3 regions of the Brevibacillus sp. MS2.2 genome follow, and region 2 is predicted to be linked to each of the others. Evidence: riboswitches for the same ligand, from Rfam matches in the RefSeq annotation. Region 2 holds a riboswitch; each other region holds the start of a gene.
The links. Region 2 has a riboswitch for S-adenosylmethionine ahead of HP568_RS12735 (homocysteine synthase). Riboswitches for the same ligand answer to the same signal wherever they lie in the genome.

Region 1 (10,304 bases), on a different contig from region 2:
AAGGGGTGTGAACGGCTTGGGAAAGTAGGTCTGGAGGATGTGTACCAGCTGCATGTAAACGATATTTACCGCTATCTTTTCCGGCTGACACGAGATGAGAGACTGGCAGAGGATCTGACACAGGAAACCTTTTGTCGCGCCTTCTCTTCCTTGGATGACTACCGTGGGGAAAAAGTACGGCCCTGGCTGTTCAAGGTGGCCTATCACGCTTTCGTGGACGGTTATCGCAAGAAGACGAAACAACGATTTGCGTTTGTGGAAGCCTTGCCAGAGCGACGTGATCATTCGGTGGTTGATCCGGCAGAGCATGTCGTGAACAAGGAGCTGTGGGAAGTGGCCCATGACTATTTGGAGCAACTTCCGGAAAAGCAGAGACAGGTCATTTTGTTGTCTGCCATGCAGTTTTCCTACGCGGAAATGGCAGAGGTACTCGGAATCGAGCTGGCAGACGTCAAGCGTTCCTTGTTTCGGGGACGACAAAAGATGCGGCAGTTGTGGAGGGAGGAAAGCCGGTGATGAACAAGGATGAGAATCATCGCGAGCAAAGGTTGCTTGCTTATTTGCGTGGGGAAATGGCGGAAGAAGATTCGAAACAATTCGAGGAGGAAATAGCCGCTGACGAGGAATACGCACAGCGGTTGGAGAGGCTTTTGTTGGGGGAAGAAACGAGAGAGGACAACGTGAAAATAAAACAGCCTGAAACACTGTCCGCTGAAAAACAGCGTGCCATTGTTCGCCGGGGGAAATGGAAAAATCGGTTATACAACGCTGGATTCACAATAGGGCTTCCCTTTTTGGCAGGAGTTGTGTTGCTGATTCTGAATGGCTGGGTTGGGTCTCTGATGCATGAAGATCTGTTTCACGTTGCGAAGTCGATGGTCAATTTTACTCAACCAGGTGTGAGAGTGGGGAGTAGTGGTTCACAGGTCGGATTGCTGTACGGAAACATCAGCATGGAACTACGCGAGCGGGTTGGGGGAGAAGAAAAGAACGCGGGCCGATTTGAGAGTACGAATGTGCTATGGAACGTGAATGCCAAGCCGCAATGGACAGACGGGGTCAGAGAGCAAAAGCTGTTTTTCCGTTATCCGACAGAGGGGGAAACGGAGGATACCATGTCTCTCACTTCGGCTGCCTGGACGACGATGGAGAAGCTGCCCGAGGGTACCGTTTCGCAGCTTGCGATATCATTTGATCACTTTTTGACGTATGACGAGTACTATAAACTGGTTACCCGCCATGTTAACTCTTCAGGACAAGATACAGTTTGGTTTGCGGTAGATACAGGAGTAGAGCTCAAGCAAGCTGAAAGCGATGCCGGAGATGTGCTGTTTGGCTCCGGGGAAGTATGGGGATTTGCCCAGCGAGAAATGGATTACGGTGGTGCATATGAAAAAGGGGATGGGGACAAGGTAATCGCAAACTATCTGGAGGAGATGAGGTATTTGTCAGAGCAAGAAGACCTGGCTCGCGATATCGGAAAATCCTTACTCTTTGGCAGAGATCTACAGATAGCAGAGCGATATAACTACATGCAGCAAAACGGAGTTCGAATCTACGGAGCCGTCCTCACCGGACCTACGAAAGAACTACTGAAGCTCAAGTCCGAAAAGTCGATAACAGCAGCGTTTCTAGGCAAGGTAAACTGGTGGAATTGGGAGCGACCTGCGGCATCGGGAACACAATACAGCTACTGATAGCAAGGTGCGAATTTTTGCACAAAAGGGTGTTGACATCGTGGAAGCGTTGGTTGTATGATTCAAACTAAATCAAAAACCGAATACGTTTTGGATACCTTATCCAGAGAAGGTGGAGGGACTGGCCCGATGATACCCGGCAACCGACATGACGCCATTCAGACGCAAGGAAGCGACTGATTGACAGGCGACATGCACGGTGCTAATTCCTGCAGAAACAAAAGTGGTCTGGAAGATAAGGGGGACATCAACACGGTTCTTACACGTGACGACAGCGACCTCTTTTCTTCGGGAAAAGAGGTCTTTTTATTGCTCCAGGGACACAAACAAGACAAGTAGAGATAGAGGAAAAATACGTAGAGGGGAGTTTTGGAATCATGGCATATCGCGCATTGACTGAACAGGAAGCAGTGGAGTACGTAAAAGGAATACCGGGTCTTTTTAGCGAAGGAGCCGATCTGACCAGTCGCGAAATTGGGGATGGCAACCTTAATCTGGTTTTTGACATTCAGGAGCCGGCAACCGGTAAGAGCGTCATTGTCAAGCAAGCACTGCCTTTTGCCCGCGTCGTGGGAGAATCTTGGCCGCTTACGATTGATCGGGCTCGTATCGAGAGCGAGGCACTCCGCATTCAGCACAAATACGTTCCAGACTTGGTGCCGCAGGTGTATCATTTCGACGGGGAGCTTGCGTTGACTGTCATGGAAAACGTCGGGGACCACATCATCATGCGCAAAGGTCTGATCGAAGGAAAGCGGTACCCGCTATTTGCGAAGCAAATTGGTCGTTTTCTCGCGCAAACCTTGTTCTTTACATCCGATCTGGGCGCGCATCCGTACGATAAAAAAGCGCTAGTCGGAACATTCATAAATCCAGAATTATGCAAAATCACAGAAGACCTGGTTTTTACTGATCCGTATGAAAATGCGCCTACCAACGACTTCAATCCGTTGATTCGCCGGGAAGTCGAGGCGATCTGGAACAACAGGCCGCTGAAGCTGGAAATCGCCAAGCTGAAATACGATTTCCTTACGCGCGCAGAAGCGCTGCTGCATGGTGACTTGCATACCGGAAGTATTTTCATCACGGAAAACAGCCTGAAGGCAATCGATCCGGAGTTCGCTTACTACGGCCCAATCGGTTTTGACATTGGGGCGATTATAGCCAATCTGCTGCTCAACTACGCAGGACAGCACGGTCTGCAAAAAGATCAAGGAGAACGGGAAGCGTACCGCGAATACTTACTGGAAACGGTCGAGGATGTCTGGAATGAATTCGTTTCGCAATTCGTTCAGCTCTGGCACAAGCACGCCAAAGAACGCAGTGCCCATGTCGAGGGACTGTGGCAAAGCTACGTGAAGCGCTTGATTCAGGATACAGCAGGCTATGCCGGATGCAAAATCTTGCGCCGTGTCATCGGCTTGGCAGGTGTAGCGGATCTGAATGCCATTGAAGACGACCAGACTCGCGCAGAAGCAGAGCGTCTGGCTCTCTCGATTGGAGAAGCGCTGATTCTCGGTCGCGGCAGCATAGACGAATCGACAGATATCACGGACATCGTACGCACTGTGACCGAACGTTACTATCAGGAGGCAACGACAGTATGACAACCAGCACCCAATTGGCACCTGTTAAGTGGGAGAATGACGCATTGGTCTTGCTTGACCAGACACGTCTGCCAGTAGAAACGATCTATTTGAACTTGACTACCTCCGAGCAAGTATGGGGTTCCATCCGTCGTTTGGAAGTGCGTGGCGCACCAGCGATTGGCATGGCGGCGGCTTACGGACTCTACCTTGGGATTCGTGGCAGTGAAGCGAGTAACTACGACGAGTTTTGGCAGGAACTGAACCAGCAGGCAGACTACCTGGGCTCTTCCCGTCCGACAGCCGTGAATCTGTTCTGGGCATTGGATCGCATCAAAGCTCGTGTTGAAAAAGAAAGCGGAGCGTCGATTGCCGAGTTGAAGGCGGCAGTGCTTGATGAAGCACTGGCGATTCAAAAGGAAGACGCTGAAGTATGCCAGACCATCGGAGAACATCTGCTCACACTGTTGCATGACGGTATGGGAATTCTCACGCACTGTAATCCAGGGGCATTGGCTACAGCAGCGTACGGTACGGCTACCGCTCCCTTTTATTTGGCAAAGGAACGCGGCTGGAACCTGAAGGTGTACGCGGACGAAACCCGTCCTGTCCTGCAAGGCGCTCGTCTTACTGCATTTGAATTGCAGCAGGCAGGGATTGATGTGACGCTGATCTGCGACAACATGGCCGCGATGGTAATGTCCCAAGGGAAAGTAGAGGCTGTCATCGTGGGTACAGACCGCGTAGCAGCGAATGGCGATGTCGCCAACAAGATCGGTACGTATGGGGTAGCGGTATTGGCAAAAGCTCACGGCATTCCTTTTTACGTGGCAGCTCCCTTGTCCTCTGTTGATCTGGAGACACCGACAGGCGCAGATATTCCGATTGAAGAGCGTCCAGCCGAGGAAATTACCCATGGATTGGGCAAACAGGTGGCTCCAGACGATATCAAGGTGTACAATCCTGCGTTCGATGTAACGCCTGCGAAGTACATTACAGCAATCGTTACGGAGACAGGCATTTTCAAGCCAGAAGAGATCGGCAATAGCAAAAAATAAAAGAACTATTTTAAGCGTTCGCCCTGTTGTTACTGGCGGGCGCTTTTTGCTCATTTTGGTGTTTTCCAGTAAAATAGCCAAGAAAAGGGGAGATTCGTATGCAACCGATTCAACGGATAGCCATCAATGAAGATACGTACTTGAAACAATTAGAATTAGCTGATGCTGAGGAGTTATTTTTGCTTACGGATTCGAACCGGGAGAGTCTTATGGAATGGCTGCCGTGGCTGAATTATACGAAGAAGGTAGAGGATTCGCGCCAATTCATCCAAGCGACGATCAACCAGTACAACGATAATCGGGGCATCAACTACGGTATTTGGTACCAAGGACGTCTGGCTGGTACAGTCGGTGTACATACGGTGGATTGGATTAACAAAAAGACGTCCATTGGCTATTGGCTGGGTGCGCAATTTCAGGGCAAGGGCCTGATGACAGAAGCAGTGGCGACCTACTTGGACGTATTGATCTTCGGGTCGTGGGATTTGGAAAAAGTAACGATTCAGGCTGCTACGGAAAACTTCAAGAGCAGATCGATCCCCGAACGATTAGGGTTTCAACTGGAAGGGATACTACGCCGGAATGAATTCCTTTACGATCATTACGTGGATCATGCCACTTACAGCCTGCTAAAAGAAGAATGGCTCGACTGGAAAACCGATAAAAAATCTTAGATCGAACTGTATGCTTCGATTGACAATGAAAATTCTGTAAATTACGATGGTGAAGACAGATCAAGAGGGCTGCGTGTGATTCGCAAGCCCTTTTTTAGTCGTGCTGTTAGGTTTGAATAAATAGAGGTGATTTATATGCAGACACTTCGGCAATTATCTTGGTTTTTTCGTGCCTATTGGAAACGGTACGTCATTGGGATCTCTGTGCTGTTTATTATCGATGTGCTCATGCTTTGGCCGCCGAAATTAATTGGCGACACGGTGGATTCGATTCGCAACAGTTCCCTGACGGACGCTGACTTGACGCAAACAGTGGTCATCTTGCTCATTTTGGGTGTTAGCTTGTATGGATTGCGGTTTCTCTGGCGGTATTTGTTAAATGGAGGAGCTTTGATACTGGAGAGGACGTTGCGTGAGCGACTGTTTGCCCATTTGACGAGAATGACTCCGTCGTTTTTTCATCGCAAACGCAGTGGCGATCTGATGGCCGTCGCTACCAACGACATTCCTGCCATTGAACAAACGGCCAGTACAGGGGTGCTTACGCTTGTCGATGCGCTGTTCATGACCGTGTTAACGCTGGGCGTCATGGTGACCGCGATTGATTGGAAGCTGACGCTGGCGGCACTGATCCCGATGCCGTTTTTGGCTTGGTCAACGGCGTACTATGGAAGGTTGCTGCATGAGCGCTTTTACTTGGCGCAGGAAGCATTCGGAGAGATGAATGATCATGTCCAACAATCTGTGTCAGGCGTTCGGGTATTGAGAGCGTTTGTACAGGAAAAGGCCGATATCGAGGCGTATCGCCGGGTCAGTGAAAAAACGTTGGAGCGAAATGTGAGCGTTTCGCGGATCGACGCCCTGTTCGAGCCGACGATCGCGATTATTATTGGCTTCAGCTTTTTGATCGGGCTGGGCTATGGGACGTATTTGGTGTTCACCAGCGCCATCTCCTTAGGGGATTTGGTTGCGTTCAATTTATACTTGGGTCTTTTAATTTGGCCGATGTTCGCCTTTGGTTGGCTTGTCAATGTGTTGCAACGCGGTGGTGCTTCCCACAAGCGTTTCACAGAACTAATGGTGGAGCAGCCAGATGTGACGGAGGCAGCGAATCCGGTCACGAGCCAAATCGCCAATACTGTAGAAGCACGCCATTTTTCTTTTACGTATCCGGGCACTGACAAGCCGGCACTCACCGACATCTCGTTTCGTTTGGGTGAAGGAGAGACGCTTGGGATTGTCGGACGGACAGGAAGCGGCAAGTCGACGCTATGTCGTGCCTTATTGCATCAATATCAGATGAAGGAACAAGCTTTGTTTATCGGGGGCATCCCGATCGAAGGACTCGCATTCGATACGCTGCGGGAAAAAATCGGCTACGTGCCTCAGGAGCATCTGCTGTTCTCACGGACGATTGTCGAAAATGTTGCATTCGGGAAACCACAAGCGACGACCGAGGAAGTGATGCATGCGTTGGAGCTTGCGGAGATGAAGAGAGATCTGGAGCAATTCAGAGATGGATTGCAAACCATGGTTGGAGAGAAGGGGGTCACCCTCTCCGGGGGGCAAAAACAGCGCATTTCCATTGCACGCGCTCTTTTGATGGATGCGGGAATCCTGATTCTCGATGATTCATTATCGGCTGTGGACGCCCGGACTGAGGAGAGCATCCTTCGTCATCTGAGACAGGAACGCGCGGATAAAACGACGATTATTACCGCTCATCGTCTGTCTGCCGTCCAGCATGCCCAACTGATTCTCGTACTGGATGAGGGGCAGATCGTCGAACGGGGGACACATGACGAGCTGATGCAGCGCAACGGCTGGTATGCAGAGCAGTACCGTCGTCAGCAGATGGAACAGGATGTGGCTGGTTGAGAGAGGGGGAAGGCGTTTCATGAGCAAAGAAAATGTATGGGGGCGTTTGACCGAGTACGCCAGGCCATTTCAAAAGCAAATACTAGGCGCGTTGTTTCTGCTCTTGCTGGGAACGAGTGCAGAGTTGGCAGGTCCTTTTTTAGCCAAGGTCATGATTGATAATCACATCCTGGCGATCCAAAAGCCTTGGTATCAACTGGACGAAGTGCCACCACAAGCAGCGGGGCAAGTCGCCTCACTGAACGGTACGAACTATATTCGTGAAGATGTTGCAGCAAAGATGGGTCTTGCTTTGGACAGTATCAAGCAAAAGGAAGTAAGCGTGCTGACAGAAGGCACGACCTATTACTTGGTTTCTGGCAAAGTAAATCCAAACACGCAGAAGCAATTCACTCCGATTGCGCCAGAAAACGGCAGGGAGCGCTTCGAGGTAACAACGAAGGATCAATCAGGTCAAAAGATGACCTCTACAGGCATTCGGCTGACCGCAGAGGAAGTCAAAGCGATGTATCAGGGGGATGTCCTGCCCATTGTCTGGCTGTCCGTAGGTTATGGAGCACTGATCTTGCTCTCTGCTGGATTCAATTACGTCCAGATTTTGTGGCTGCAAAAGATCGCTCAGCGCATCATTCAGCAAATGCGGATGAAGCTGTTTATCCATTTGCAAAAGCTCCCGGTTGCCTTTTTTGACAAAACGCCAGTAGGTGCGCTCGTCTCCCGTGTGAGCAATGATACAGAAGCCATCCGTGAGCTGTATGTAAGTGTACTCGCCACATTTGTACAAAACGGTCTTTATTTGATTGGAATCTTGATCGCACTCTACATCTTGCAGCCTGAGCTCGCCCTCTTCTGCTTTTTGACTGTGCCAGTGCTCGTACTGCTAGTCTACGTGTATCAAAAGTACAGTTCTCGCTACTATGCGGTGATTCGCGCGAAGCTCGGTGATATGAACACAACGATCAATGAAATGATCCAGAACATGACGATCGTGCAGGCTTTTCGCCGGGAGAAGGGTGTACAAAAGGAGTTCGCTGATGTAAACGAAGACTACTTCAAGGTGCGGATGAAAGAGATCAATCTGGAATCCTTGCTTTTGCGCCCAGCGGTAGATTTGATCTGGAAAGTTTCCTTGACCCTGATCGTCTGGTATTACGGCTCAACCTCCTTCCACAGCGCGATTTCCTTTGGTGCGCTTTTTGCTTTTGTTGATTACATGGGACGTTTTTTCGAACCAATCAACATGATCATGAATCGGTTGTCACAAATGCAGCAGGCGACCATTTCGGCGGGGCGCGTCTTCGAAATTATGGATGAGACCAAGGAGAAGAAAGAAACGGGTGCACAAATCGAGCGCCCGCGTGGAGAGGTTGTTTTTGATAACGTATCTTTTGCTTATCAAGGTGACGATTACGTCTTGAAAAACGTCTCCTTTACGGCGCAGCCTGGTCAGACGATTGCGTTGGTAGGACACACCGGATCGGGAAAAAGCTCTTTGATGAATTTGCTGCTCGGGTTCTATCCGGTGACGAAAGGGAGCATTTTGATCGACGGCCAAGATATGAGAAAGATTGATACGCACTCATTGCGCAGTCATGTCGGACTCGTTTTGCAGGACCCGTTCTTGTTTACGGGAAGCATTGGATTCAATATTCGTATGTACAAGGATACGATTACGGATGAAGAAGTGAAGCGGGCTGCAAAAGCCGTACGTGCTGACGAATTCATTTCCAAGCTCCCGGGTGGTTATGACGAACCAGTCGTCGAGCGAGGCATGACGCTATCCGCAGGCCAACGCCAATTGATCTCTTTTGCTCGGGCACTGGCTGCTGATCCTGCGATGCTGATCTTGGATGAAGCAACGGCAAGCATTGACAGCGAAACAGAGCTAGCCATTCAGGAAGCGTTGCATGTACTATCAAAAGGTAGGACGACATTTATCATTGCACATCGATTGTCGACGATTCAGCATGCCGACCAGATTCTTGTTTTGTCCCGGGGAGAAATCATGGAGAGAGGTACACATGATGAACTCATGGCGCAAAATGGACTTTATCAAAAAATGTATCAGCTTCAACAGGGGAGTGCTTCCGTAGAGAGTGCTTAGTAGGGAGCTAGGAAGGAGAAACAACACCATGTCACAGTCACGTTACACCTTTTGGGTGTTGATTTTGGTTGTTGGTATTGCGGGGTTAAGCCAAGGCTTGACGATCCCGATGCTGACGGTATTATTGGAAAAACAAGGTGTATCATCCGTGATGAACGGACTCAACGCCGCTGCCTTGTATATTGGGATGGTCATGGTCAATCCATTTTTGGAAATCCCACTGCGGCGGATTGGATACCGATCCACGATATTATGGGGGTTGCTGTTGGTGACAATCGCAACAGCACTCATCCCGATGTTTAGCCATTTGGCGGTCTGGTTCGTACTACGCTTACTGATGGGTGTGGGCGATAGCGGTTTACATTACGCCAGCCAGATGTGGGTGACCAAGATTGCCGCTCCCGAGAATCGTGGACGCGATCTTTCCATTTACGGGCTGGCATATGGCGTGGGCTTTAGTATTGGTCCATTAGGCTTAAGCGTGCTGCATTTGGGGATTTGGGTACCTTTTGGCGGCTTGCTCGTTCTGTATCTGATTGCCTTTTTATTATTATCCCGAATCAAAAATGAGTTCCCTGCACAGATTGAACAAACGGAAAAGAAGCAAAACAAGTATGCATTTGTTTTGCGACTTGCCTGGCTGGCGCTGATTCCTTCGTTTTTGTACGGATTCATGGAGACGTCACTCAACGGTAGTTTTCCCGTTTATGCCTTGCGTACCGGCTTGTCCGTTGAATGGGTTTCCTTGATCCTTCCGTCGTTTGTTGTGGGAAGCATTATCTTGCAGATGCCGCTGGGGGCATTGAGTGACCGCATCGGACGCAAGCAGGTCATGCTCGTGTGTGCCCTTGTAGGGGGATTGGCCTTCTTCCTGTTCCCGTTTGCAGGTGAAAACGTATGGCTGATGATGCTGTTGTTGGCCATAGCAGGAGCAGCAGTCGGTTCCTTTTACTCGCTGGGCTTGGCTTTTTCGGCAGATATTTTACCAGCATCGATGGTTCCTACCGCAGGAATTATCGCGGGCGTCAATTTTGGTGTTGCCAGTATTTTGGCTCCGAATGTGAATGGTCTGTTGATGGACGTGTGGGAGCCGTGGACGATCTTTTGGCTGATGGGATCACTGCTCATTGTTTTTGCGGCAGCATGTCTGTTTTTCAAACAAAAAGCTACCCAAGAACAGACGTATTCGATGCCGTTGCAAAAACAGGGGTAAAAACAAGGATGGATAAGCTTCGCCAAGAATTTTGGCGGGGCTTTTATTTTTATTGCCCAAAAAAAGCATAAACGGGCATCAAGGAGGGAAGCGT
Region 2 (10,304 bases):
ACATAATCAGGGGCTGTCCAAGGCTGCTATGTAAGCGTGGCACGAGCAAGGAGCCGAAGAAATAGCCCAACGGATAACCAGCCAAAAACAAGCCTACATGAAACGAGGTGCCTTGCAGCTCGCCGGATACAAAAGGCAGGTTTAGTACGAGTGTGACTCCGACAGCAAATTGGACGAGAGCCGAGTACAGGCCAAGCCAGAGCAAAAGGGGCTTCTGCCAAAAAATCGCAAGACCAGCCTTAAACATAACGAACCACGATTGCTTCTTGTTGGCGGTATCGGCTGGGGCAATTGGACAAAGAACCAGAAAGAAACCGCTGAGTGCATAGCTGATCGCGACCAATGCGAGTACGGACTCACCGCCGATATTCGCCACGAGAATCCCAGCCAAAGGAGGACCTGTAATCAAGGCAACTCGCAGGACACTATCCAAATAGGCATTGGCTTGGAGGAGCTGCTCTCTTTTGACCAGAGCAGGGAGGAGCGACTGGCTGGCTGGCACATACAGCGGTTGAACGAGACCGTTGATCAAGGCAGTGAAATACAGTGGCCAGAGCGATTCTGTCCCGGAAGTAATGACCGCAAAGGACAAACAAAACGCAGCAGCTCGCATCCATTGAGAAAAAATCATGACACGCTTCTTGTCGAATCGGTCGATGTACGGTCCGGCTACCAACTGAATAGCGAGCGACGGCAAGAAATACAGCAGCCACATCTGTCCGACCGCACCTTGTGAGCCTGTTGCCTGATAGATTAACCAGCTATTGGCGAGGGTACCGAGTGAGGCGCCGAGTTCTGAAATGAGCTGACCGAAAAGAATCCAACGATAAGAACGCTGCTGCCAGACAGAGGCTTGGACCGCGGTTTGGCTCATGGGGTGCTCCTGTCTAGGAATTCATCCCACATCAGGGGGAGCTTGTCCAGGGTATGACGGCGGAGTCTGTAACGGGAGCCTGCTGTTTCAACGAGATGAGCAGACCGCAGCATGGACAGGTGATGGTGCACTGTCGATTTTGCCATGGAGAGTTGATCTGTTATCTCTTGCAGGCTCAGGTCCTTTTCCGCCAGCATTTTGACCATGCGCAGTCTGTGCTCATCTCCGAGTGCTTTTAAGGCTTGCACCAGTGAAGGGGGTGGCTGATTAGGGTCTACAGCATCGTGCAAATTTTCGTCGGCAACAGGGTAATAAAAAATTTTCGTCCCGACAGCATCGGCCTGTACGGTCCACGGGCGATAAATCGCTTGTGGAATCAGCAATACGCGTGTCACCGCAGGTTCTGGGAGGTAGCTCGATCCCGTCGCATACTCCACCAAGGCTTCCGGATTGAGCTTTCCTAGCTTGCTTTGCTTTTGCGACCAATCCCGTTCTAGCATACGAACGATCTCTTCCTCACGTGGCTTGATATGCGTGGTATACCAGCCTTCCATCAATCGGAGAATATGACTCCGAAGCTCTTCTGCATCAACGGAAGTAATATGTCCGATATACGATTCAAAAAAGAGATGCGCGCGGCACGCTTCCTGCAAAGCGGCGCATTCATCCGTGCTTCCTTGTGCAGCCTTCCGCCGTGCTTCCTGCATATTTTCACCTAGATAAGGGAGGGCCTCGTATCGGAGCTGTTCTGTTGAGAGCTCTCTGACGTACGAGAGAAATGAATCCAGATCAGCGAAAGGACAAAGATCGAGCAGTTGCAAAAGCGTCTTCCACGTGTTGTGTTCCCTCGCATAGTCAACCTCTTGCTGTACAGAGGGTGATAGCTCGTCCAACAGTTGACGCCAGTAGGCAGGAGGGTGTTCCATCGTGTGATGCAATTGATCGTAGGTAGCGGCAGCGATTCCCAAGGCAGCTTCGAATAAAGGAGAATACGAGATCTCAACCCGATAGGTCGTTCGTTCACTGCCAATGTTCAAAATTTTCATGTGATCATCCTTCCAAAATTTGTACATAATTATGTATTTTATAAATAACGAATTTGAAATTCAATATTTTTCGAATGAAAATAGAAAAAGAAAAGAAGAATCACAAATCTCTATCCAAAGAGATCATGGTTCTTCCTTCTTCTAAAAGTATGGTTAACCTACCGTAGATAATTGAAACGCACGCTGCAGTGCTTGCTCCAGATCAGAGAGGATATCGTCGATCGATTCTGTGCCGACTGAGAGGCGAATAAGTCCCGGAGTCACTCCGGCTGCTGCTTGCTCTTCTTCCGTCATCTGCTGATGCGTTGTGCTAGCTGGATGAATGATGAGTGACTTGGAGTCCCCGACATTTGCGAGATGGGAGAACAGCTTCACTGATTCGATCAATGTTTTTCCTGCCTCAACGCCACCACGAATTCCAAAGGTCAGGATCGCGCCAGCACCTTTTGGCAAATATTTTTGTGCCAATTCATGCTGGGAGTCAGACTCCAGCCCCGGATAACTCACCCACTCTACGGCAGAGTGATTGGCGAGGAATTGGGCTACTGCCAGGGCGTTCTGGCTATGTCGCTCGATGCGCAGATGCAGGGTTTCTAATCCTTGCAGGAACAAGAAGGAATTGATCGGGGCGACTGCCGCTCCGATATCGCGCTGGAGCTGGACGCGCGCCTTGATAATATAGGCGAGTGGACCGACTGCCTCTGTATAGACAACTCCATGGTAGCTTGGGTCAGGTGTAGTCAGACCTGGGAATTTTCCGTTGTTCCAGTCGAATTTTCCAGAGTCTATGATGATACCGCCAATTGCTGTTCCGTGTCCGCCGATGAATTTGGTGGTGGAGTGCACGACAATATCGGCCCCGTGCTCAAAAGGACGGCATAAAATTGGAGTCGCGAAGGTGTTGTCCACGATCAAAGGTACGCCATTTTCGTGGGCAATATGGGCGATGGCCTCGATATCAGCGACATCAATGCGCGGATTGCCAATCGTCTCGCAAAACACGGCTTTTGTCTTTTCATTGATATAGGTACGGAAATTTTCCGGATTGGATTGATCAGCAAAATGAACCTTGATACCGAGGCGGGGAAGAGTGTGGGCGAACAGATTGTAGGTACCGCCGTAGAGGCTGCTGGAAGCGACGATCTCGTCTCCTGCATGCGCAATATTTAAGATGGCGAATGTAATAGCAGCCTGCCCGGATGCAGTCGCGAGTGCACCAACTCCGCCTTCGAGCAGGGCAACACGCTTTTCAAACACATCCTGGGTCGGATTCATGATACGTGTATAGATGTTCCCAAACTCTTTTAAGCCAAACAGATTGGCTGCATGCTCCGTATCACGGAAAACATAGGAGGTCGTCTGATAGATCGGAACAGCACGTGAGCCTGTTACAGGGTCAACCTCCTGCCCACCGTGGACCGCAAGTGTTTCTGGCTTCCATTGTTGTTGATCGGACATGTCCATCTCTCCTTTTACTATGGGAAATCGGCTAATAAAAAACGGAGCATTCTCCTGAGAAGAAGAAGGCTCCGATCATGCACGGGCTTGTGTTCATCTCTCAGAATCACTGGATTCTGCAGGAATTAGCACCATGCAGCTAGTCTGCTGGTTGCCGGGTTTCGTAGGGCCTGTCCCTCCACCGCTCTTGATGAGAAAAGTTGTTGTCGTAATTGTATGAAAATAAAACCTCGCTGTCAACGCATAATCGTAAGTTATCAGGGAGGTTTTTGTGTATATGTGTATGGAAGGCTTTCACTCATGCCATTAATTTGTAACGCTTTTGCCTCAAGCTGTTCACATCCCGTGATGCTACTGCCGCAGTGAAATAGGAGATAATGGTAGAAAATAGGGAGCATGGATGCATAGTGAAGCCAAGTGCTCTTCGCGTTAGAAAAGTAAAAAAGCGTGTGATATCATGGAGGTGGTTACAACTGATCTGATCGTACATATAGGAGGATAAATAGCGATGAGCCATGGAGTAAAGGAAATGACACCACAAGAGCTGTTGGAAAAGCTGGAAGCCAAAGAGGAACTGCAAGTCATTGATGTACGTGAAGTCGATGAGTGGAATGCAGGTCACATTAAAGAGGCAAAGCTGATCCCACTCGGCTTTTTGCCGCACCGTATCGATGAGCTGGATAAGAACATTCCGATTGTGATGGTTTGCCGTAGTGGTGCCAGAAGCCATAATGCTACAGCGTATTTGAGTGAACAAGGATATGACGTGGCGAATATGGTTGGCGGCATGCTCGCATGGCCAGGTGAAGTGGAACAGTAAGAAGAGATAGAAACAGTGTGAATGCCTCCCGTGTGTAAACAGGAGGCATCTCGCATGGGACAAGCAGGGAGGAAGCAACCCGTGAGTGAAGGAACACAATTGCAGCAGGAATCTGCGATAAAAAAACATTGGTTTCCTGTGTTAGCTGGTATTATCCTTTTGGCTATCGTCGGAGTATTTGGTTATAAGTACATGACAGAAGAGAAGATCGAAGTGTTGAAGCCCATCGCGGACTTCACCTTGGACAACAGTGACGGAACAACCTATACGTTTAATCAAAGTGCTGGCAAGGTACGGCTGGTGGAGTTTATGTTTACCAAGTGCCCGGATATTTGTCCGGCGACTACGTACAACATGGCCAAGCTGCAAGATCAGTTGAAGGAAAAGGGACTGTTCGGAGACAAAGTAGAATTTATCTCTATCTCCTTTGACCCTGATAATGATACGCCGGAAGTCTTGCAGGAGTATGCAGCCAAGTTCAAGGCAGATCAGAGTGGCTGGAAGTTCCTGCGCGGGGACGCTCAGGCTGTAGAAAAAGTGACGAAGGACTTTGGTCTGATGGTCATGAAGCAGCCAGATGGATCTTATGCTCATACGGCTCGCATGTTCCTTGTTGATGGAGATGGAAACATGCGCCGCGCGTACGGGATGGCAGCCGACATGGATATGGAAGTCATGATGAAAGAGATGGAACAGCTCGCTGACTAGTGAGTCTCCTCATAGGAGATGTTTACGACATCTTCTGTCTGATTCACGAATTCAATATGAATGAGTAACGCCCACCTGCGATTGCCTTCTTGAAGCAAGAGCTTAAACGTCTCTTCCGACGTGGTGGGCGTTTTTGGTTTTCGTCCGACATGCAGGTAGTCCACAATTTGAGCGTTTGGATATCGCTTCATCGTTTCCTGCATCGCGAGCCTGCCCCATTTTGCATAGGGAGGCTGGGCATAGGCAGGGAACGGCTGAAAGAGGAGCAGGAAAAGTAAGGTGGAGAGAAGGGGCATCATGTTCCGATGGCGAAATAAGCGACGAGCGGTTTGCACTTGCTGATCCCTCTCCTTTTTGAAATGGTTTTCCATGTATTTTGAAGACTTTTCGGAATATCATTCGTAGAAAATAATGACAATGAAGTGCGGGAGGTTTTCGATGCATTACTTGCTCATCCCCTTATTTGGCGTTCCTGTTTTGGTGGGGGTTCTTGCCGCCATTTTCCAAAAGCCTCCTTTTTGGAAAAAATGGGGACTCACGATTGCTTCAGCCGTATTGATTTACGGAGGCTGCTTCGCCGCGAATGTACATTGGCAAATGAAGTATGGTATTCCGGTGTTACCCACGGAGTCCGACTTGGAGTTATTTTTATACTTTTGTATCCTGTTGGTGTTTGTTTGTATCCTGATGTATATTGTCTTTTTGATCACGATGAGAAAACAGTTTTGGAAAATGAACCTCGTTTTTTTATGCACAGCCTTTGGTATGTTTAGCTTTTTTGCTGCTGCCTTTTTAGGGATGGGCCCCTTTTTGAAAAAAGCGGAGTACGTCACCGTCGTACAAAAAGCAAAAGACCGGTGGAAAGAGGCAAAGATGGACAACGAGAAGCCTATTGATCTCGCCCTCGTATACAGCAGACAAGACTGTACCAAAAATTGTGCCGGGTATCCGTATACAAGTCTGATCCTGGTACGGAATCAATCAGATCAGCCGTTGGAGATTGATTTGAAACTGCGAGTACAAAACAAAAGCGGCACCGTATTAAAAGAAGTCGAAGCCGTACCACTAAAACTCTCTTCAGGAGAAATTACGGAGGTATGGACGGGCGATTCTTATGCAAAGCACGACTTCTGGGCGAGAGCCAGTGTCGTTACCGATGAACGAGTTGCCGATTTGGAGTATCAGTATTCAATTATTGACCGAAGATGAATGTGTGGAATAGACAAGACTGGGTGAAACGAACGTCTTACGTTGTGATATAATAAGAATGGCATGCTTGGTTCGGATTCCCATAATCATGCACGACGATGTTAGGAGGAAAGAGTTTGAGCGACGTTAAGATTTTCGCGATGGGCGGCCTCGGCGAGATCGGAAAAAATATGTACTGCGTCGAGTATGAGGACGAAATCATCATCATTGACTGCGGGGTGAAATTCCCCGAGAATGAAATGTTCGGTATTGATCTGGTTATCCCGGATGTTTCCTATTTAGTGGACAACCAGCACAAGATCAAAGCACTATTATTAACGCACGGACATGAGGATCACATTGGTGCGATTCCTTATATTTTACGACAAATCAAGGTGCCGATTTACGGTGGTCGTCTGACCCTGGGCTTGGTCAAGGCGAAGCTGGAAGAGCACCGTTTGCAGAACGAAGTGAAGCTGATTCCGATTTCGGAAGATACGGAAATTCCTTTTGCGAAGCTGAAGGCGACATTTTTCCGGACGAACCACAGTATTCCAGATTCTTTGGGAATTGTGCTTCATACACCAGAGGGAATGGTCATTCACACAGGTGACTTCAAGTTTGACATGACACCAGTCGGACAAACAACGGAGTACGGAAAAATTGCACGCTTTGGTGCGAGCGGTGACGTTTTGGCGCTTTTGTCCGATAGTACGAACAGTGAGCGTCCTGGATTTACGATGTCAGAGAGATCGGTAGGAGAAGGGATTCTCGATGTGGTACGCAAAGCACGTGGACGCATCATTCTGGCTACCTTTGCTTCCAACGTACATCGCTTGCAACAGGTGGTAGATGCTGCTGAGCAGTGCAATCGCAAAGTGGCGGTTATTGGCCGCAGTATGGAAAAGGTTTTCTTGATTGGCCAAGAGTTGGGCTACATTCAGATGCCAGAGGGCATGCTGATTGATATTAAGCACATCGACAACTACGCAGACAACCAAGTGCTGATTATTTGCACAGGCAGTCAAGGTGAGCCGATGGCAGCGTTGACCCGAATTGCATCCGGTTCGCATCGCACTGTGTCCATTTATCCGGAAGATACAGTGATCATTTCTGCATCTCCGATTCCAGGAAATACGATCAACGTAAGCCGCACGATAGACAAGCTGTACCGTGCAGGTGCCAACGTAGTATTGAGTCATGAATTTGATATTCACGCATCGGGTCATGGCAGTAGCGAAGAGTTGAAGCTCATGCTCAACTTCATTCGTCCGAAATATTTCATCCCGATCCACGGGGAATACCGGATGCTCAAGACTCACTCCAAGCTGGCCCAACAGGTTGGGATCGAGGAGAGCAACATCTTTATTATGGACAACGGCGAAGTGCTGAACTGCAACCGCGAAAAAGCGTGGCTCAGCAAAGTACAAGCAGGGATTGTCCTCATTGATGGCAGTGGTATCGGCGACGTCGGCAATATCGTTCTGCGAGATCGCAAGCATTTGGCAGAGGATGGCTTGATGGTCGTGGTTGTCAGCCTGGATATGAAAAACTTCAAAATTTTGACGGGCCCAGATATCGTGAGCCGCGGCTTCGTATACGTACGCGGTTCGGAATCCTTGATTCAGGAAGCGACACAGCTCGTTCGTGGGCGTCTGCAAGAAGCGTTGGATAAGAAAATCAAGGAATGGTCTGAGCTGAAGTCACAGATTAATGAAGTGATCAAGCCGTTCATTTACGAAAAGACAGGCCGCAACCCAATGATTCTTACCATTTTGATGGAAGTGTAGCTCCTGCTTTCTCGGGAAGGCGCAGTCGGGGTATAATATAAGTAAGTTGAACACGTGATACAAAGGAGAGGTTGCCCAATGATGTCTTATGAAGCATATATGAGCCAAGTAATTCAACCGATGCGCGATGAGTTGACTCGCAACGGTTTTCAAGAGCTTCGCACTGCTGAAGAAGTAGAGCAAGCACTGCCAAATGCAAAAGGCCTGACACTTGTTGTCGTGAACTCGGTTTGTGGCTGCGCAGCAGGACTCGCTCGTCCAGCAGTTGTACATTCCTTGAATCACGCTACAAAGCCGGATAACATCTTCACTGTATTCGCAGGTCAAGACAAGGAAGCGACAGCAAAAGCTCGTGAGTATTTCGAAGGCTATGCTCCGTCTTCCCCATCCTTCGCGATCATGAAAGATGGCAAAATCATGACCATGATCGAGCGTCATCAGATCGAGAACAACGAATTGGCAACAATCGCTGGCCTGTTGACCAACGCTTACGACACTTACAAATAAGAAAGTACGAAACATCACGAGGCGCTCGGCAACGGGCGTCTTTTTTGACAGACTTGGTGTTAGTAATCGTTTGAAATGGGGCTGTAGTGAAGAGAAGAATATTTCCAGTCTAGGCTCCAGGCTCCGTCCATCTGAGGGTAAAGACTGTCCGCTCCGAAGGGATTCGCGGGGAAACGCAAAAGTGGTAGCCGCTACGCCTGAAAATATTCTTCTCTGTCGTTACTGATGGCATCTTTACATTCTTTTCAGGCATTTAAAAACCGATCACCAACCGAGACGCAATGCAAAAAGCGAAACACGCCTTTAAGCGGCCACCTCTGAAATGCATCCTGAAGAGACCACTTTGGCCGCGGTTTCGCTTTTTGCATGGAGTCGTGCAGTCAATCCTCTAGGGGGTGGCCCTAGAAGCTGAGCGTTTTCTCCTGTTTCCTCCCAACACTACAGCCCTAAGTAAAATGTATTGGGATTGATTCCCTTCTTTTATTATACTAAAATGTTTAATAAGTATAATAATGGAGAGGGAGAGAGAATGAGCAAGCTGGTAGTGATTACAGGTGTGACACGTGGTTTGGGTAGGGCGATGGTCGAGCGTTTTCACGAAGCAGGCTGGGCGGTTGCAGGCTGCGGTCGTTCGGAAAAAGAAGTGCAAGGACTGCGTCAGCAATTCGGAGAGCAGCATCATTTTTCTGTCGTGGACGTATCGGTAATGGAGCAGGTGGAACAGTGGGCAGAAGAAGTAAAAGCCAAGGTGGGCGTTCCCGACTTGTTGATTAACAATGCCTCCATTATAAATCGGAACAGTCCAGTCATTGGGCTTGCGGCAAGCGAGTTTTCGAGAGTGATGGACATCAATGTGAATGGTGTTTTCTATGTAATTCGCGCCTTTTTACCGTTTATGGTTCAGCGCGCAAATGGCGGAGTCGTCGTAAATATCAGTTCGTACTGGGGAAGACACGGGGAAGCGTTTTTATCCCCGTACTGCGCATCGAAGTTCGCCATCGAAGGATTGACGCAATCATTGGCAGCCGAATTGCCTGAGGGAATGGCAGCAGTGGCGCTTGATCCAGGAGGGAGTATCGATACTTCCATGCTCCATTCATGCTCGCCAGAAGAGGTGGACACGGCACCGAATCCGGTAGAGTGGAGCCGTGTAGCGGTACCGTACATCATGGGATTTGGTCCGCAAGACAACGGAAAGTCGCTTACCTGCCCACCAGTGAGAAACAACTGAATATCTTTATCAATGATTTACCATGCTGCCGCGAATCCCTCGGCAGCTTTTTTGGTATGAAAAAATCTCCCGTCGATGGGAGACTTTATTCATGGAGACTCTTTCAATGTAGGGTTTCCAGCCTGTATTAAAACTTTGTTTTTCCTTAACAACATAGCCAGTATTAAAATGAATAGCCCCGTTGCAACCAGTAGCCACTCAATTTTAACAACATCTGCGATTGGTCCAAAAATAAGCATACCTATAGGCATCATCGAAGTGGAAATCATGCCGAACACACCGAAAATTCTTCCCAAATAGTTCTCATCCACTTTCTCCTGAACCAAGACCATTGTCGGGGTATTGAAAATGGGCATAGCTACGCCAAATAGCGCCATGAAGACTAGATAAATCCAAAAGTTCGGAATGATACCAAGGGCTATTGTGCAGGCGCCCATGACAAAGCTCGCGAATGTCATGGTGTGCACTCTGTTTGTAAAGCCTCCCCAGGAGGCAATAATTCCGCCGCCAGCCATCATTCCGACTGAAAAAGCAATTTCAATTGCCGTTAACCGCCAAACCTCGTCGCCAAAGCTTCGTGTAACTTGCAGTGGGGTCAAAAATGCGGCAGGCGCCATCAGAATAAAGAAGAAGGCAAAGAATAGAAAGAATTTCTTCAGAAAATCATTGTTTTTAATGTAGA
Region 3 (10,304 bases), on a different contig from region 2:
CAAATGATCTCTTCAGAACGCAAGAGCTCATCCATGTCTGCAATCTCGACAGACCCACCAGTCGTTTCCATCGAAGTAGCTGGTACGGAGCTCGGGATCGCGTACAGCATATCAACGACACAATCACGGCTCGCGCGAATCATCTCTTTGATCCCTTCGATTCCGAACACATTGGCCATCTCATGCGGCTCCGGTACGATCGTCGTCACTCCGTTTTGAATCAAGCCAAAGGAAAAGGTCTCCGGCGTCACCATCGTGCTCTCAATATGCAAGTGAATATCGACCAGACCAGGAATCATGTAGCGGCCTTGTCCGTCCACGATCTCGGCAGCTTCAAATGTTTCCGTACTCCGCTCACCAATATAGAAGAATCGTTCATCCAAAACAGCGACGTTTCCTTTGATGAACTTTTTAAAATAACTGTTAAACACTTGGACGTCTTGAATCAACAAATCGACCTTCACGAAAATAACCTCCTGTCTTTAGTCCACGAGTACCACTTTGTCTTTTGGAAACAGCAGATTGACGTTTAGGCCAGTCTTGTACGGCGTCTCCATCTCTTGATTGACCGTGAAGTCGCCCAGCTCTGTTTCCACGACATATTGATAGCTGCGTCCCAAAAACGTGCTTACCTTTACTGTTCCGCGCAAACGGTTCATTCCCGGCTCGGCGCTCTCTTCTGTCGTCACGAGGAGGTCATCTGGTCGCATTGCACATTTTTTGCCGGACGGATTCGCCGTTCCCGGATTTTTGGACGCGGTAAAATGATGGTCACCGACGCGCAGGCCGATTTCTCCGTTCTGCTCGTTGCGCTCTGCGAAGTCGATAAAGTTGGTAAAACCAATAAAGCGAGCGATGAACTCCGTCTTCGGATATTTGAAAATCGTGGCTGGATCGTCGAGCTGCTCGATCACACCCTTGTTCATGATCGCCACCTGATCCGAGATGGAGAAGCACTCCTCCTGGTCATGCGATACGTACACAGTCGTAATTCCCAGCTCCTGCTGAATGCGACGGATTTCTACGCGCATGTTGATCCGCAGGTTGGCATCGAGGTTACTGAGCGGCTCATCGAACAGCAGCAGGTCAGGCTGAATCACCAGTGCACGAGCAATCGCCACGCGCTGTCTTTGACCACCAGACAGCTCCTTCGGGAAACGCTTTTCATAGCCGCCGAGACTCACGACTTCGAGGATTTGCTGCACCCGGTTCTTTACCTCTGTTTCATTGACCTTGCGCAGGCGCAAACCGAACGCCACGTTATCGAAAACTGAAAGGTGTGGAAACAGCGCATAGCTCTGGAACACAAACCCGAAGTTGCGCTTGTTGACCGGAACGCGCGTATAATCTTTTCCGTCAAACATGAACCGGCCATCTTTTGCTTCCAGAAAACCCGCAATCAGTCGGAGTGTCGTCGTCTTTCCGCAACCGCTTGGACCGAGCAAAGAGATGAGCTGTCCTTTTTCGATATTGAGATTGAAGTTTTGCAAAATATATTGATTGTCATAGGCAACCGATACGTTTTCCAGCGTGAGCAATGCCATGAGTTGATGCCTCCGTTATCGTTTTGTAAAGTAGGAAAGCCCCATCAGACGTTCAATGATGAACATGAGAATAGCCGTAAGAATCATGAGCAGCACGGAAATCGCGGCGATCGTCGGATCGAAGTTGTTTTCTACGTACGTCAGCATCTGGATCGGCAGCGTGCTTACCCCTGGTCCTGTCATGAAAACAGAGATATCTACGTTGTTGAACGACTCCAGAAAAGCGATCAGAATCGCAGCAATAATCCCAGAGCGAATATTCGGCAAGACGACTTTAAAAAAGGTTTCGAGACGTCCTGCCCCAAGGCTTAACGCCGCTTCTTCAATGGCGAAGTCAAAGTTAGACAAGGAAGATGCAATGACGCGAATAATAAACGGAAGCATCAGCACCGTATGACCGACGAGAAGTCCCGCATAAATCGGCAAATGATATACGACAATGACGTATTTCAGCATGGCAAAGCCCATCACGATACCCGGAATCAGGACAGGTGAGATGAAAATGCCATTCAAGATGCCCTTGCCGCGAAAATCAAAGCGACTGAGCGCATAAGCTGCCGGAATCCCTAACAAGAGCGCCAAGAGATTCCCGAGCAAGGAAACGAACATCGACGTCTTGAAGGTCGTCATGAACATTTCTACCTCGAAAATGTTTTCGTACCACCGCCAGGAAAAGCCCTCCGGCGGAAACTTCAAGACGCTTCCCGGCTCAAACGACGTAAAAGAAATGATAATGAGCGGCCCTAGCAAAAACAGAAAGACGAGAGAGGTAAACAGGGCCAACCCGCGATTTTTCTCCTGCATAGCTTCTACCCCTTCGGATTTAATTTGGTCGCCAGCTTGTTCATGAAATAGATGACGACAAATGTAATGACAATCATGATCGTGGCAATGACAGATGCCAAATGCCAATCATTGAGCGTAATCGCATTTTGATACAGGAACGTAGAGATGACCCGCTGTTTTCCACCTAGCAGGGCAGGCGTGGTGTAGGCGGTCAAGCTTCCGACAAACACCAGAATGCTACCAATGATAAGTCCCGGTACACTAAGTGGCACAATGACCTTCCAGAAGGCTGTCAACTTGGAAGCACCCAAGCTTTCCGCCGCCTTCAGCAAATCTGGGTCGATGTTTTCCATCACCCCTACCAGCGTAATAATGATCAGCGGCAGGAACAGATGAATCAAACCAATCATCATCGCAGTCGGCGTATACAATATTTCCAACGGCTTATCAATGAGCCCGATTGCAAGCAGCGAGCTGTTCAATAAGCCCTTTTTTCCGAGAATAATCATCCAAGAGAACGACCGCACGACAGAACTGGTCAGCAAAGGAAAAATCGCCAATGCCAGCAAGATACCCTTTTTACGTGGGCCCAGCTTGGAAATGTAGTACGCAGCAGGAAAACCAATCAGGACACACGCAATCGTCGTGACCAGACTGACTTGCAGCGTCGTCAGCATAATTTTCAGGAAGTACGCGTCGGTCAGAAATTGGAGATAGCCTTGGATCGTAAAGCTACCCTCTTGATAAAAGGTGGATGCGATCGTCATCACAATTGGAATGACCATGAACAGCGTCAAAAACAGCACACCCGGCAACAGCAATAAATAAAGACCCGTTTTTCTCATCTGATTAACTCCTGTTCACGGTATCGTCAGGCTTTCAATGCGCCGAGAAAACGCGCAAAGAACGCATCTGCATCTACGTCCAGACAGACGTTTATGTTCGGTTCTTTTTTCAGGCGGTTTTGAAAGTCGCAAACCGTTTGCCCATCACACAACTCACTTCTCGTTTCGATATCTACATACAGCTTCTGCGTCTTCACCAGCTTCGGATCGAGTGCGACTGCGACAGCCAATGGATCATGCATGGCGCACGCATAAATGCCATTTCGCTGAAAATAGCGATGAAGGTAATCAGACGTACTCTGTCTTACGTACTCGCCCATCGGTGTATCTCCTAGCTCGCGAATATGCTCCTCGTTCAGGAGCACTCTTCGCGTCACATCCAGTCCAACAAGCGTCAATTGCGGGAATCCGGCATGAAACACAACCTTGGCCGCCTCTGGATCGACGTACATGTTATACTCCGCAACTGGCGTCACATTGCCATGCTCGCGGACCACTCCACCCATGAAAATGACTTCCTTGACGTGTTGGACGAGCTCCGGGCATTTTTTCACCGCCAGCGCCAAATTGGTCAACGGCCCCGTCATGATGAGCGTAATCTCGCCGGAATGCGCGAGTACGTTTTCCACGATGAAATCAGGAGCAAAGCCAGCAGTCGGCTTCTTGTACATCGGAACGCCGGGCAGAGCACCTCCCAAGCCATCCTCACCATGTACGGCATGCTCGAAAAACAACGGCCGCAACAGCGGTTCAGATGCTCCACAGACAACAGGGATTTGCTCGCCGACTTGCAAGAAATCGAGAATTTTGCACGTGTTTTCTGTAGCTTTTCGCAACGACACGTTGCCATTCACCGTAGTGATGCCCACCAAATCGAATTGCCCGCTCTTCACAGCGAGAATAATGCCAAGCGCATCATCAATGCCCGTATCTACGTCAAGAATGATCTTTTGCACGAGTGGTCCTCCTCACGAAAACGAGGGTATATCCGAAATTGTCTATACCCTCGCCCTTGTTTTTCTAACGTTCGTTATTGCGTGATTTCACGGTTCCAACGGTCAATCCATGCTTTGGAGTGCTCGTTAACGAATTTCATGTCCAGCATTTTCAGCTTGCTTACGGTTTCTTCCCCGTACGTTACGCCTTTTGCCTCTTCTTCTGTCAGTTGAACCGTTTTGTTTACAGGGGAATCGATTTTTGCTTTTGCTGTTTTTTCCTGAACTTCCTTGCTCAGTTGGTAGTTGATGAAGTCTTCAGCCAGTGCTTTGTTTTTCGAGCCTTTTACGATGTTAACCGTATTCATGACCGCATATCCACCGCTTGCAGGTTGTACGAAAACAGCTTCTGGAACAGCGGCCTTGATGTCTTTGAAGTACATTTCCATGATCGGTCCTACGCCGATTTCTTCTTGTCCAAACATATTCACGTATTCAGAGGTCTTATCGTAGAACTTCACTACACTTTGGTTGACTTCTTTCATTTTCGCGAAGGCTTGATCTTCGTTAAATTCCTTGTTGCCCGCTGTCTGGGAAGCACTGTCGAGAACCATCGGGCCAGTTGTGGACGTAATGCTTGGCAGTGTCAGCTTGCCCGCCAGCTCTGGATTCCACAGGTCTTTCCAATCCTTGATCTCGGTTTTCACGAGCTTTGGATTGTAGGCAATTCCGAATTGACCAATCGTGTAAGCTGGACCGTACTCCTCGCCCAGTGGTGCTTTGGCAATGTCGTAGATTTGATCCAGGTTCGGGATGCGGCTGCGGTCGATTTTTTCAAATGCGCCACTCTCAATCCCTTGCTGTGCATAGTAGTCAGAGAGGTAGATCAAGTCTACATCGGAGCTTCCTTGGCGAATTTTGTTCAGGCGCTCTGCATTGTTCCCGATTTCCAGCACGATTTTCACGTTATGTTCTTTTTCAAATGGCTCATATACTTCTTTGCGGAAAAAGTCTTCGGAGAAGCCCCATGTGGAGATGACCAGCTTTTGTGGCTCACCCTTGGCTTCGCCTCCAGCCCCTCCCGCTTGTGGTTGATCATTGCTGCCACAGCCAGCAAGAGCCAGTGACATCATTGAAAAAGACAGGATTCCAGCAAGTAATTTTTTCATCGTAATTCTCCTCCAGTTGGGTTCATTTGATGACAAAATATGGTGATACAATAAAAAGAAAAGTACCCTTGATTAGAACGTATCATTCTAAACAAGAGCACTTTTCTTCGTAAACAAAGAGAAGTGACACCCGTTTTTACGCAAAGTCTACGGTCTCCCCTTAAGATAGATCAAAAGAGAAAATCCGAACGATTGCGTCAGGTATTCAGTTCTGATTCAGCTAAAATAACATTCGTGATCGCCCACTGCGTAGGCGCATCATAGTCCCGCAGCACGGCTTCCAACGGCAATCCCATCTCTTCCTCCAGTCGTTCTCGCAGTTTCTTCTTATAAAGAAGAGACATCCGAAAATCGACTTCGAGCTTGAGAGCCGGCGCTTCTCCTTCCAATGCTTGTGAGCGCGGAGAGCGGCGATGCTTGGCTTGGAACGTAATCATCTGATTTTCAATCGTGACTCGGAGCAAAGTCGTTCCAAATCCGAACAACTCTTTTGCTATCTCATTATAGATGGCAGACAGCTTTTTTCTGGTTTCATTGGAGTCCACTAGAGTCATGTCATCACCTGCGATAGCTGGTATCGGGTTCATTCGCTCTCATTATACAAATGATTTTCGGATTCTTCAATAGAATATTCGTATTTAGATCAATTTCACATTTTTCCACCAAGTCATTCGTTTGCAAAAACAGTTGACACGTAAAAAATCAGTCGTTATAATCCAACTATCCAAATAAGAATTAACAACAATGTTTGGAATGATAATTTCATAGCACATTCTCTTATGAAGAGAGGTTGAGGGACTGGCCCTATGACACCTCGGCAACCTATCGCAAACGATACGGTGCCAAATCCAGCGGAATTTATTCCGACAGATAAGAGAGGTATTGTTGCCGTGTATTTACATACGCGCAGTCCCAGCCTCTTCTGTCGGAAGAGGCTTTTTTTATTACATCTTACATCCAGAGAAAAGGGGTATTTTCATGAAAAAGACTGGTCTACTGCTCACTACACTACTGCTCGCTGCATCGCTCGTAACGGCTTGCGGCGGTAAACAGGAAGCTACGCCTGCTAACGGCGGCACTGCTGCTGAACAAACCTCACTCAAAGTGGGCGTCACTGGCGGCCCGCACGAAGAGATTCTCAACAAAGTAAAGGAAGTCGCCAAAGGCAAAGGACTCGATGTCGAAGTCGTCGTTTTCAACGATTACGTACAGCCGAATCAAGCTCTCGATAAAGGAAATCTCGATGTTAACAGCTTCCAAACCATTCCGTTCTTGGCGAAGTTTAATCAAGATCACAAAACAAAGATCGTCGAGGTCGGAAAAACCGTGACGTACCCGATGGGCCTGTACTCCACCAAGCATAAAAAAGTCGAGGACATCCCGGCTGGCGGTGTTGTCGGCATCCAAAACGATCCGACCAACCGAGCACGCGCCCTCTTGCTCTATCAGGCTGCTGGCTTGATTAAGCTAAAGGATGGCGTGGGCGACAACGCAACACCACTGGATATCGTAGAAAATCCAAAAAATTTGCAATTCAAAGAGCTGGAGGCTGCTTTCCTGGCACGCTCGCTGAAAAATGTGGAGGTCGCTTCGATTAATACGAACTTCGCGATGGAAGCTGGGTACACCCCGAAAAAAGATGCGATCTTCGCTGAGACTGCTGACTCTCCATACGTGAACATCTTGGCAGTCAATGAAACCAATAAGGACAACCCCGCTGTCAAAAAGCTGGTGGACATCTACCGTTCGGAAGAAGTGAAAAAATTCATCGACGAACGTTTTGAAGGAGCTGTACTGCCGTCCTGGTAAGATCGACGCCAGGAACATCAAGAACAACAAGGAGAACTCGTTATGATACAGCTAACCGATATTCATAAGTCGTATCAAGTAGGAAACAAGCAGGTAGAAGCATTGAAGGGCGTATCCTTGCAGGTGGAAAAAGGGCAGATTTACGGGGTTATCGGTTTTAGCGGAGCGGGAAAAAGTACCCTGCTCCGTACCATCAACCTGTTGGAGAAGCCGACTAGCGGTTCTGTGATCGTCAATGGCCAGAACATGCTGACCCTCAAGGAAAAAGAGCTGCGACAAGCTCGCAAAAAGATCGGGATTATTTTTCAGCACTTCAACCTGCTCTCTTCCTATAATGTCTTTGACAATGTGGCGGAAATCTTGCGGATGAATCGCGTCCCCAAAGATGTCATTAAGCGCAAGGTAGAAGACCTTCTCGGCTTGGTTGGCTTGTCTGATAAAGCACATGCTTATCCTTCTCAGCTATCCGGTGGACAAAAGCAACGGGTGGGGATCGCTCGTGCGCTTGCGACTGATCCGGAAATCCTGCTCTGTGACGAAGCAACTTCCGCTCTCGACCCGCAGACAACTGAATCGATTCTGGAGCTGTTGCTCGACATCAATCGAAAGTTTAACCTGACCATCGTGCTCATTACCCATGAAATGCAGGTCATCAAAAAAATCTGCGATCAGGTAGCCATCATGGAAAATGGCGTCGTCATCGAGCAAGGCTCTGTTTTGGATGTTTTCAGCAATCCGCAAGAGCAAACGACCCGTAATTTTATCAAAACGGTTTTTGACGATCAGGTACCACAGGAGATTTTGTCCAAGATAAAAGAAACCGGACCCGTTTCCAAAATTGTTCGCGTTGCCTTTCGCGGGGATGCTGCTCTCGATCCTGTTCTGGGAACACTGTCTGCACGTTTTCCGATTAGCACCAATTTATTGTACGGCTCGATTACAACCATAAAAGGTACGGCGCTCGGCATTTTGCTTTTGCACATTTCTGGTGAAGACCAGGCCATTCAGGATGGCATTCGCTTCTTGCGCGAATCCGTCTACCGCGTAGATATTGTGTCACCAGAGGAGGTGCGGAGCTAATGGAGCGTTTGATTGAAATGATTCCGGTATTCGGGCAATCGCTGCAAGAAACTGTCATCATGGTTGGGTTTTCGTTGTTCATTGCGACACTGATCGGGATTCCGCTCGGGATTTTGTTGGTCATCACACAGGCGAACCACCTTTTCCCGAACAAAATCATCTATCACACCCTGAATACGATCATCAACATTGTGCGTTCGCTGCCTTTTATTATCCTGATGGTTGCGATCATTCCATTTACGGAGTTGATTGTGGGCACTTCGATTGGGATTGAAGGAGCAATTGTGCCGCTCATTGTCTATACTGCGCCTTACATCTCACGCCTGATGGAAACGGCCCTGCATGACGTAGATCGTGGCGTTATCGAAGCGTATCAGGCAATGGGTGCATCCCGGACGCAGATTATTTTTCGCATCATGCTACGTGAAGCAAGGCCTGGCATCGTCCTCTGCCTGACGATCGCGACCATCGGTTTGATTGGTGCTACTGCAATGGCCGGAGCAGTCGGTGCCGGCGGACTGGGCGATCTCGCCTTGCGCTACGGCTACCAGCAATGGGACATCGAAGTCATGATCATTACTGTCGTTATCCTCGTAGTCCTGGTCCAGCTCATTCAATCATTAGGCAACTGGGCAGCCCGAAAACTGAAAAAGAGCGCGTAAATCGAAGAACCCCTGACGAGATCGCTTGTCAGGGGCTTTTTTGTAGGTATTTAGACCGATCGTCACTGAAAGTTCGTTGGAATTTCGCTCAATATTCATGTAGACTTATATATACAAGTCATTTAAATGAGAGGGGCTACTCAAATAACATGAAAAAACTCATCATGATGTTGGTTGCCGTAATGCTCGTACTCGCTCCAGCCGGAGGATTCATTGATCACGCCGACGCGAAAGGCTATAAGTCCGGGAAAAAATCCTTCAACTCTAATACGGCTCCTACGAACACGCAAACGCCTAACAAAGCCGATTCGAATGTAAATGCTTCAACAAATAAAGGTACAACCACAACTCCTGCTGCTACAGCAAGCAAAAGCGGCGGATTCATGAAAGGTCTCATGATTGGTGGTCTGGCTGGTTTGCTGTTCGGAACCCTGTTCGCTGACATGGGTATCCTGGGCTCCATCCTTGGCTTCATGATCAACCTGATGGCGATCCTCGCTGTGATTATCCTGATCCGCAAAGTGATCGTCTACTTCAAAACCAAGCGTGAGAAAGAGCAGGAACTGAACGCATGGAAAAGATAACATTTTCCGAACAAGATATCATTAATGCGATCTGTATTCACGCAGCTTACAAAAAGCAGTTGAAGCCGCAAGACATCTCCGTCGAGCTGATGTGGGACGAAGAATACGGCTTTTCTGCTGAAGTACACTGGATGGATCGCCAACAAGTCTTCATCGAGATGAATATGATTGAAGCGATTCGCTACTACCTGGAGACCCAGATGCAGCGCAACCCTTATTCCGCCGGTATCGAGCTGATATTGGACGACGAACAAGGGATCATCGCTCATATCACCTACTAAAACTGGATCATCATTTGTTAACCCAAGGCCAATTTGTTCACGCATGTGAGCAGGTTGGCTTTTTACATATTGAATTTGACCTCGTTCCGTTATATACTTTACCTTAGTGAAAATGATTATCATTACTACATTTCTTATACAGGTACATACTTTGTTTAAAAAGGAGTTGGCCCATTGTGGAGCGCCTATACACGCAAAAGCTGGACATCGGATACGGTGAGCTTTCCATTGTCAAAGACTTGAACATCAGTATTCCTTCTGGAAAAATCACTGCCCTGGTCGGTGCAAATGGTTCTGGTAAATCGACGATCCTCAAAACTCTCGCTCGGATTATGAAACCAACCGGCGGACAAGTATTTTTGGACGGTAAATCGATCCATCAGCAATCGACCAAGGAAGTCGCCAAGCAACTGGCGATTTTGCCGCAAAACCCAACCGCACCCGATGGCTTGACCGTGTCTGAGCTCGTTACCTATGGCCGCTTCCCCCATCAAAAAGGCTTCGGCTCCTTGACTAAGGAAGACAAAGAGATCGTAAACTGGGCTATCTCCATGACCGGCATGGCAGATTTCCATGATCGTCCGGTTGACCAGCTATCCGGCGGTCAGC

Region 1: linked by a shared signal. The riboswitch ahead of mtnK (S-methyl-5-thioribose kinase) and the one ahead of HP568_RS12735 (homocysteine synthase) in region 2 are both predicted to bind S-adenosylmethionine.
Region 3: linked by a shared signal. The riboswitch ahead of HP568_RS01435 (MetQ/NlpA family ABC transporter substrate-binding protein) and the one ahead of HP568_RS12735 (homocysteine synthase) in region 2 are both predicted to bind S-adenosylmethionine.

Annotation. Positions count from the first base shown of each region.
Region 1 covers NZ_JABSUZ010000010.1:48,057-58,360, reverse strand. The annotation lists gene HP568_RS11620 (sigma-70 family RNA polymerase sigma factor) at 40-516, shown strand; gene HP568_RS11615 (anti-sigma factor) at 516-1,697, shown strand; SAM riboswitch class I at 1,794-1,939, shown strand; gene mtnK (S-methyl-5-thioribose kinase) at 2,075-3,304, shown strand; gene mtnA (S-methyl-5-thioribose-1-phosphate isomerase) at 3,301-4,341, shown strand; gene HP568_RS11600 (GNAT family N-acetyltransferase) at 4,440-5,015, shown strand; gene HP568_RS11595 (ABC transporter ATP-binding protein) at 5,151-6,893, shown strand; gene HP568_RS11590 (ABC transporter ATP-binding protein) at 6,913-8,997, shown strand; gene HP568_RS11585 (MFS transporter) at 9,026-10,210, shown strand.
Region 2 covers NZ_JABSUZ010000011.1:97,580-107,883, forward strand. The annotation lists gene HP568_RS12725 (MFS transporter) at 1-874, opposite strand, end outside; gene HP568_RS12730 (ArsR/SmtB family transcription factor) at 871-1,920, opposite strand; gene HP568_RS12735 (homocysteine synthase) at 2,074-3,378, opposite strand; SAM riboswitch class I at 3,469-3,575, opposite strand; gene HP568_RS12740 (rhodanese-like domain-containing protein) at 3,887-4,198, shown strand; gene HP568_RS12745 (SCO family protein) at 4,280-4,906, shown strand; gene HP568_RS12750 (YqzG/YhdC family protein) at 4,903-5,277, opposite strand; gene HP568_RS12755 (hypothetical protein) at 5,345-6,115, shown strand; gene rnjA (ribonuclease J1) at 6,214-7,884, shown strand; gene HP568_RS12765 (BrxA/BrxB family bacilliredoxin) at 7,963-8,391, shown strand; gene HP568_RS12770 (SDR family oxidoreductase) at 8,921-9,622, shown strand; gene HP568_RS12775 (MFS transporter) at 9,712-10,304, opposite strand, start outside.
Region 3 covers NZ_JABSUZ010000001.1:326,177-336,480, forward strand. The annotation lists gene HP568_RS01400 (adenine deaminase) at 1-464, opposite strand, end outside; gene HP568_RS01405 (ABC transporter ATP-binding protein) at 483-1,544, opposite strand; gene HP568_RS01410 (ABC transporter permease) at 1,560-2,348, opposite strand; gene HP568_RS01415 (ABC transporter permease) at 2,354-3,175, opposite strand; gene HP568_RS01420 (nucleoside hydrolase) at 3,202-4,131, opposite strand; gene HP568_RS01425 (ABC transporter substrate-binding protein) at 4,206-5,279, opposite strand; gene HP568_RS01430 (Na-translocating system protein MpsC family protein) at 5,477-5,833, opposite strand; SAM riboswitch class I at 6,054-6,156, shown strand; gene HP568_RS01435 (MetQ/NlpA family ABC transporter substrate-binding protein) at 6,258-7,088, shown strand; gene HP568_RS01440 (methionine ABC transporter ATP-binding protein) at 7,131-8,168, shown strand; gene HP568_RS01445 (methionine ABC transporter permease) at 8,168-8,830, shown strand; gene HP568_RS01450 (hypothetical protein) at 8,980-9,414, shown strand; gene HP568_RS01455 (YxcD family protein) at 9,402-9,695, shown strand; gene HP568_RS01460 (ABC transporter ATP-binding protein) at 9,872-10,304, shown strand, end outside.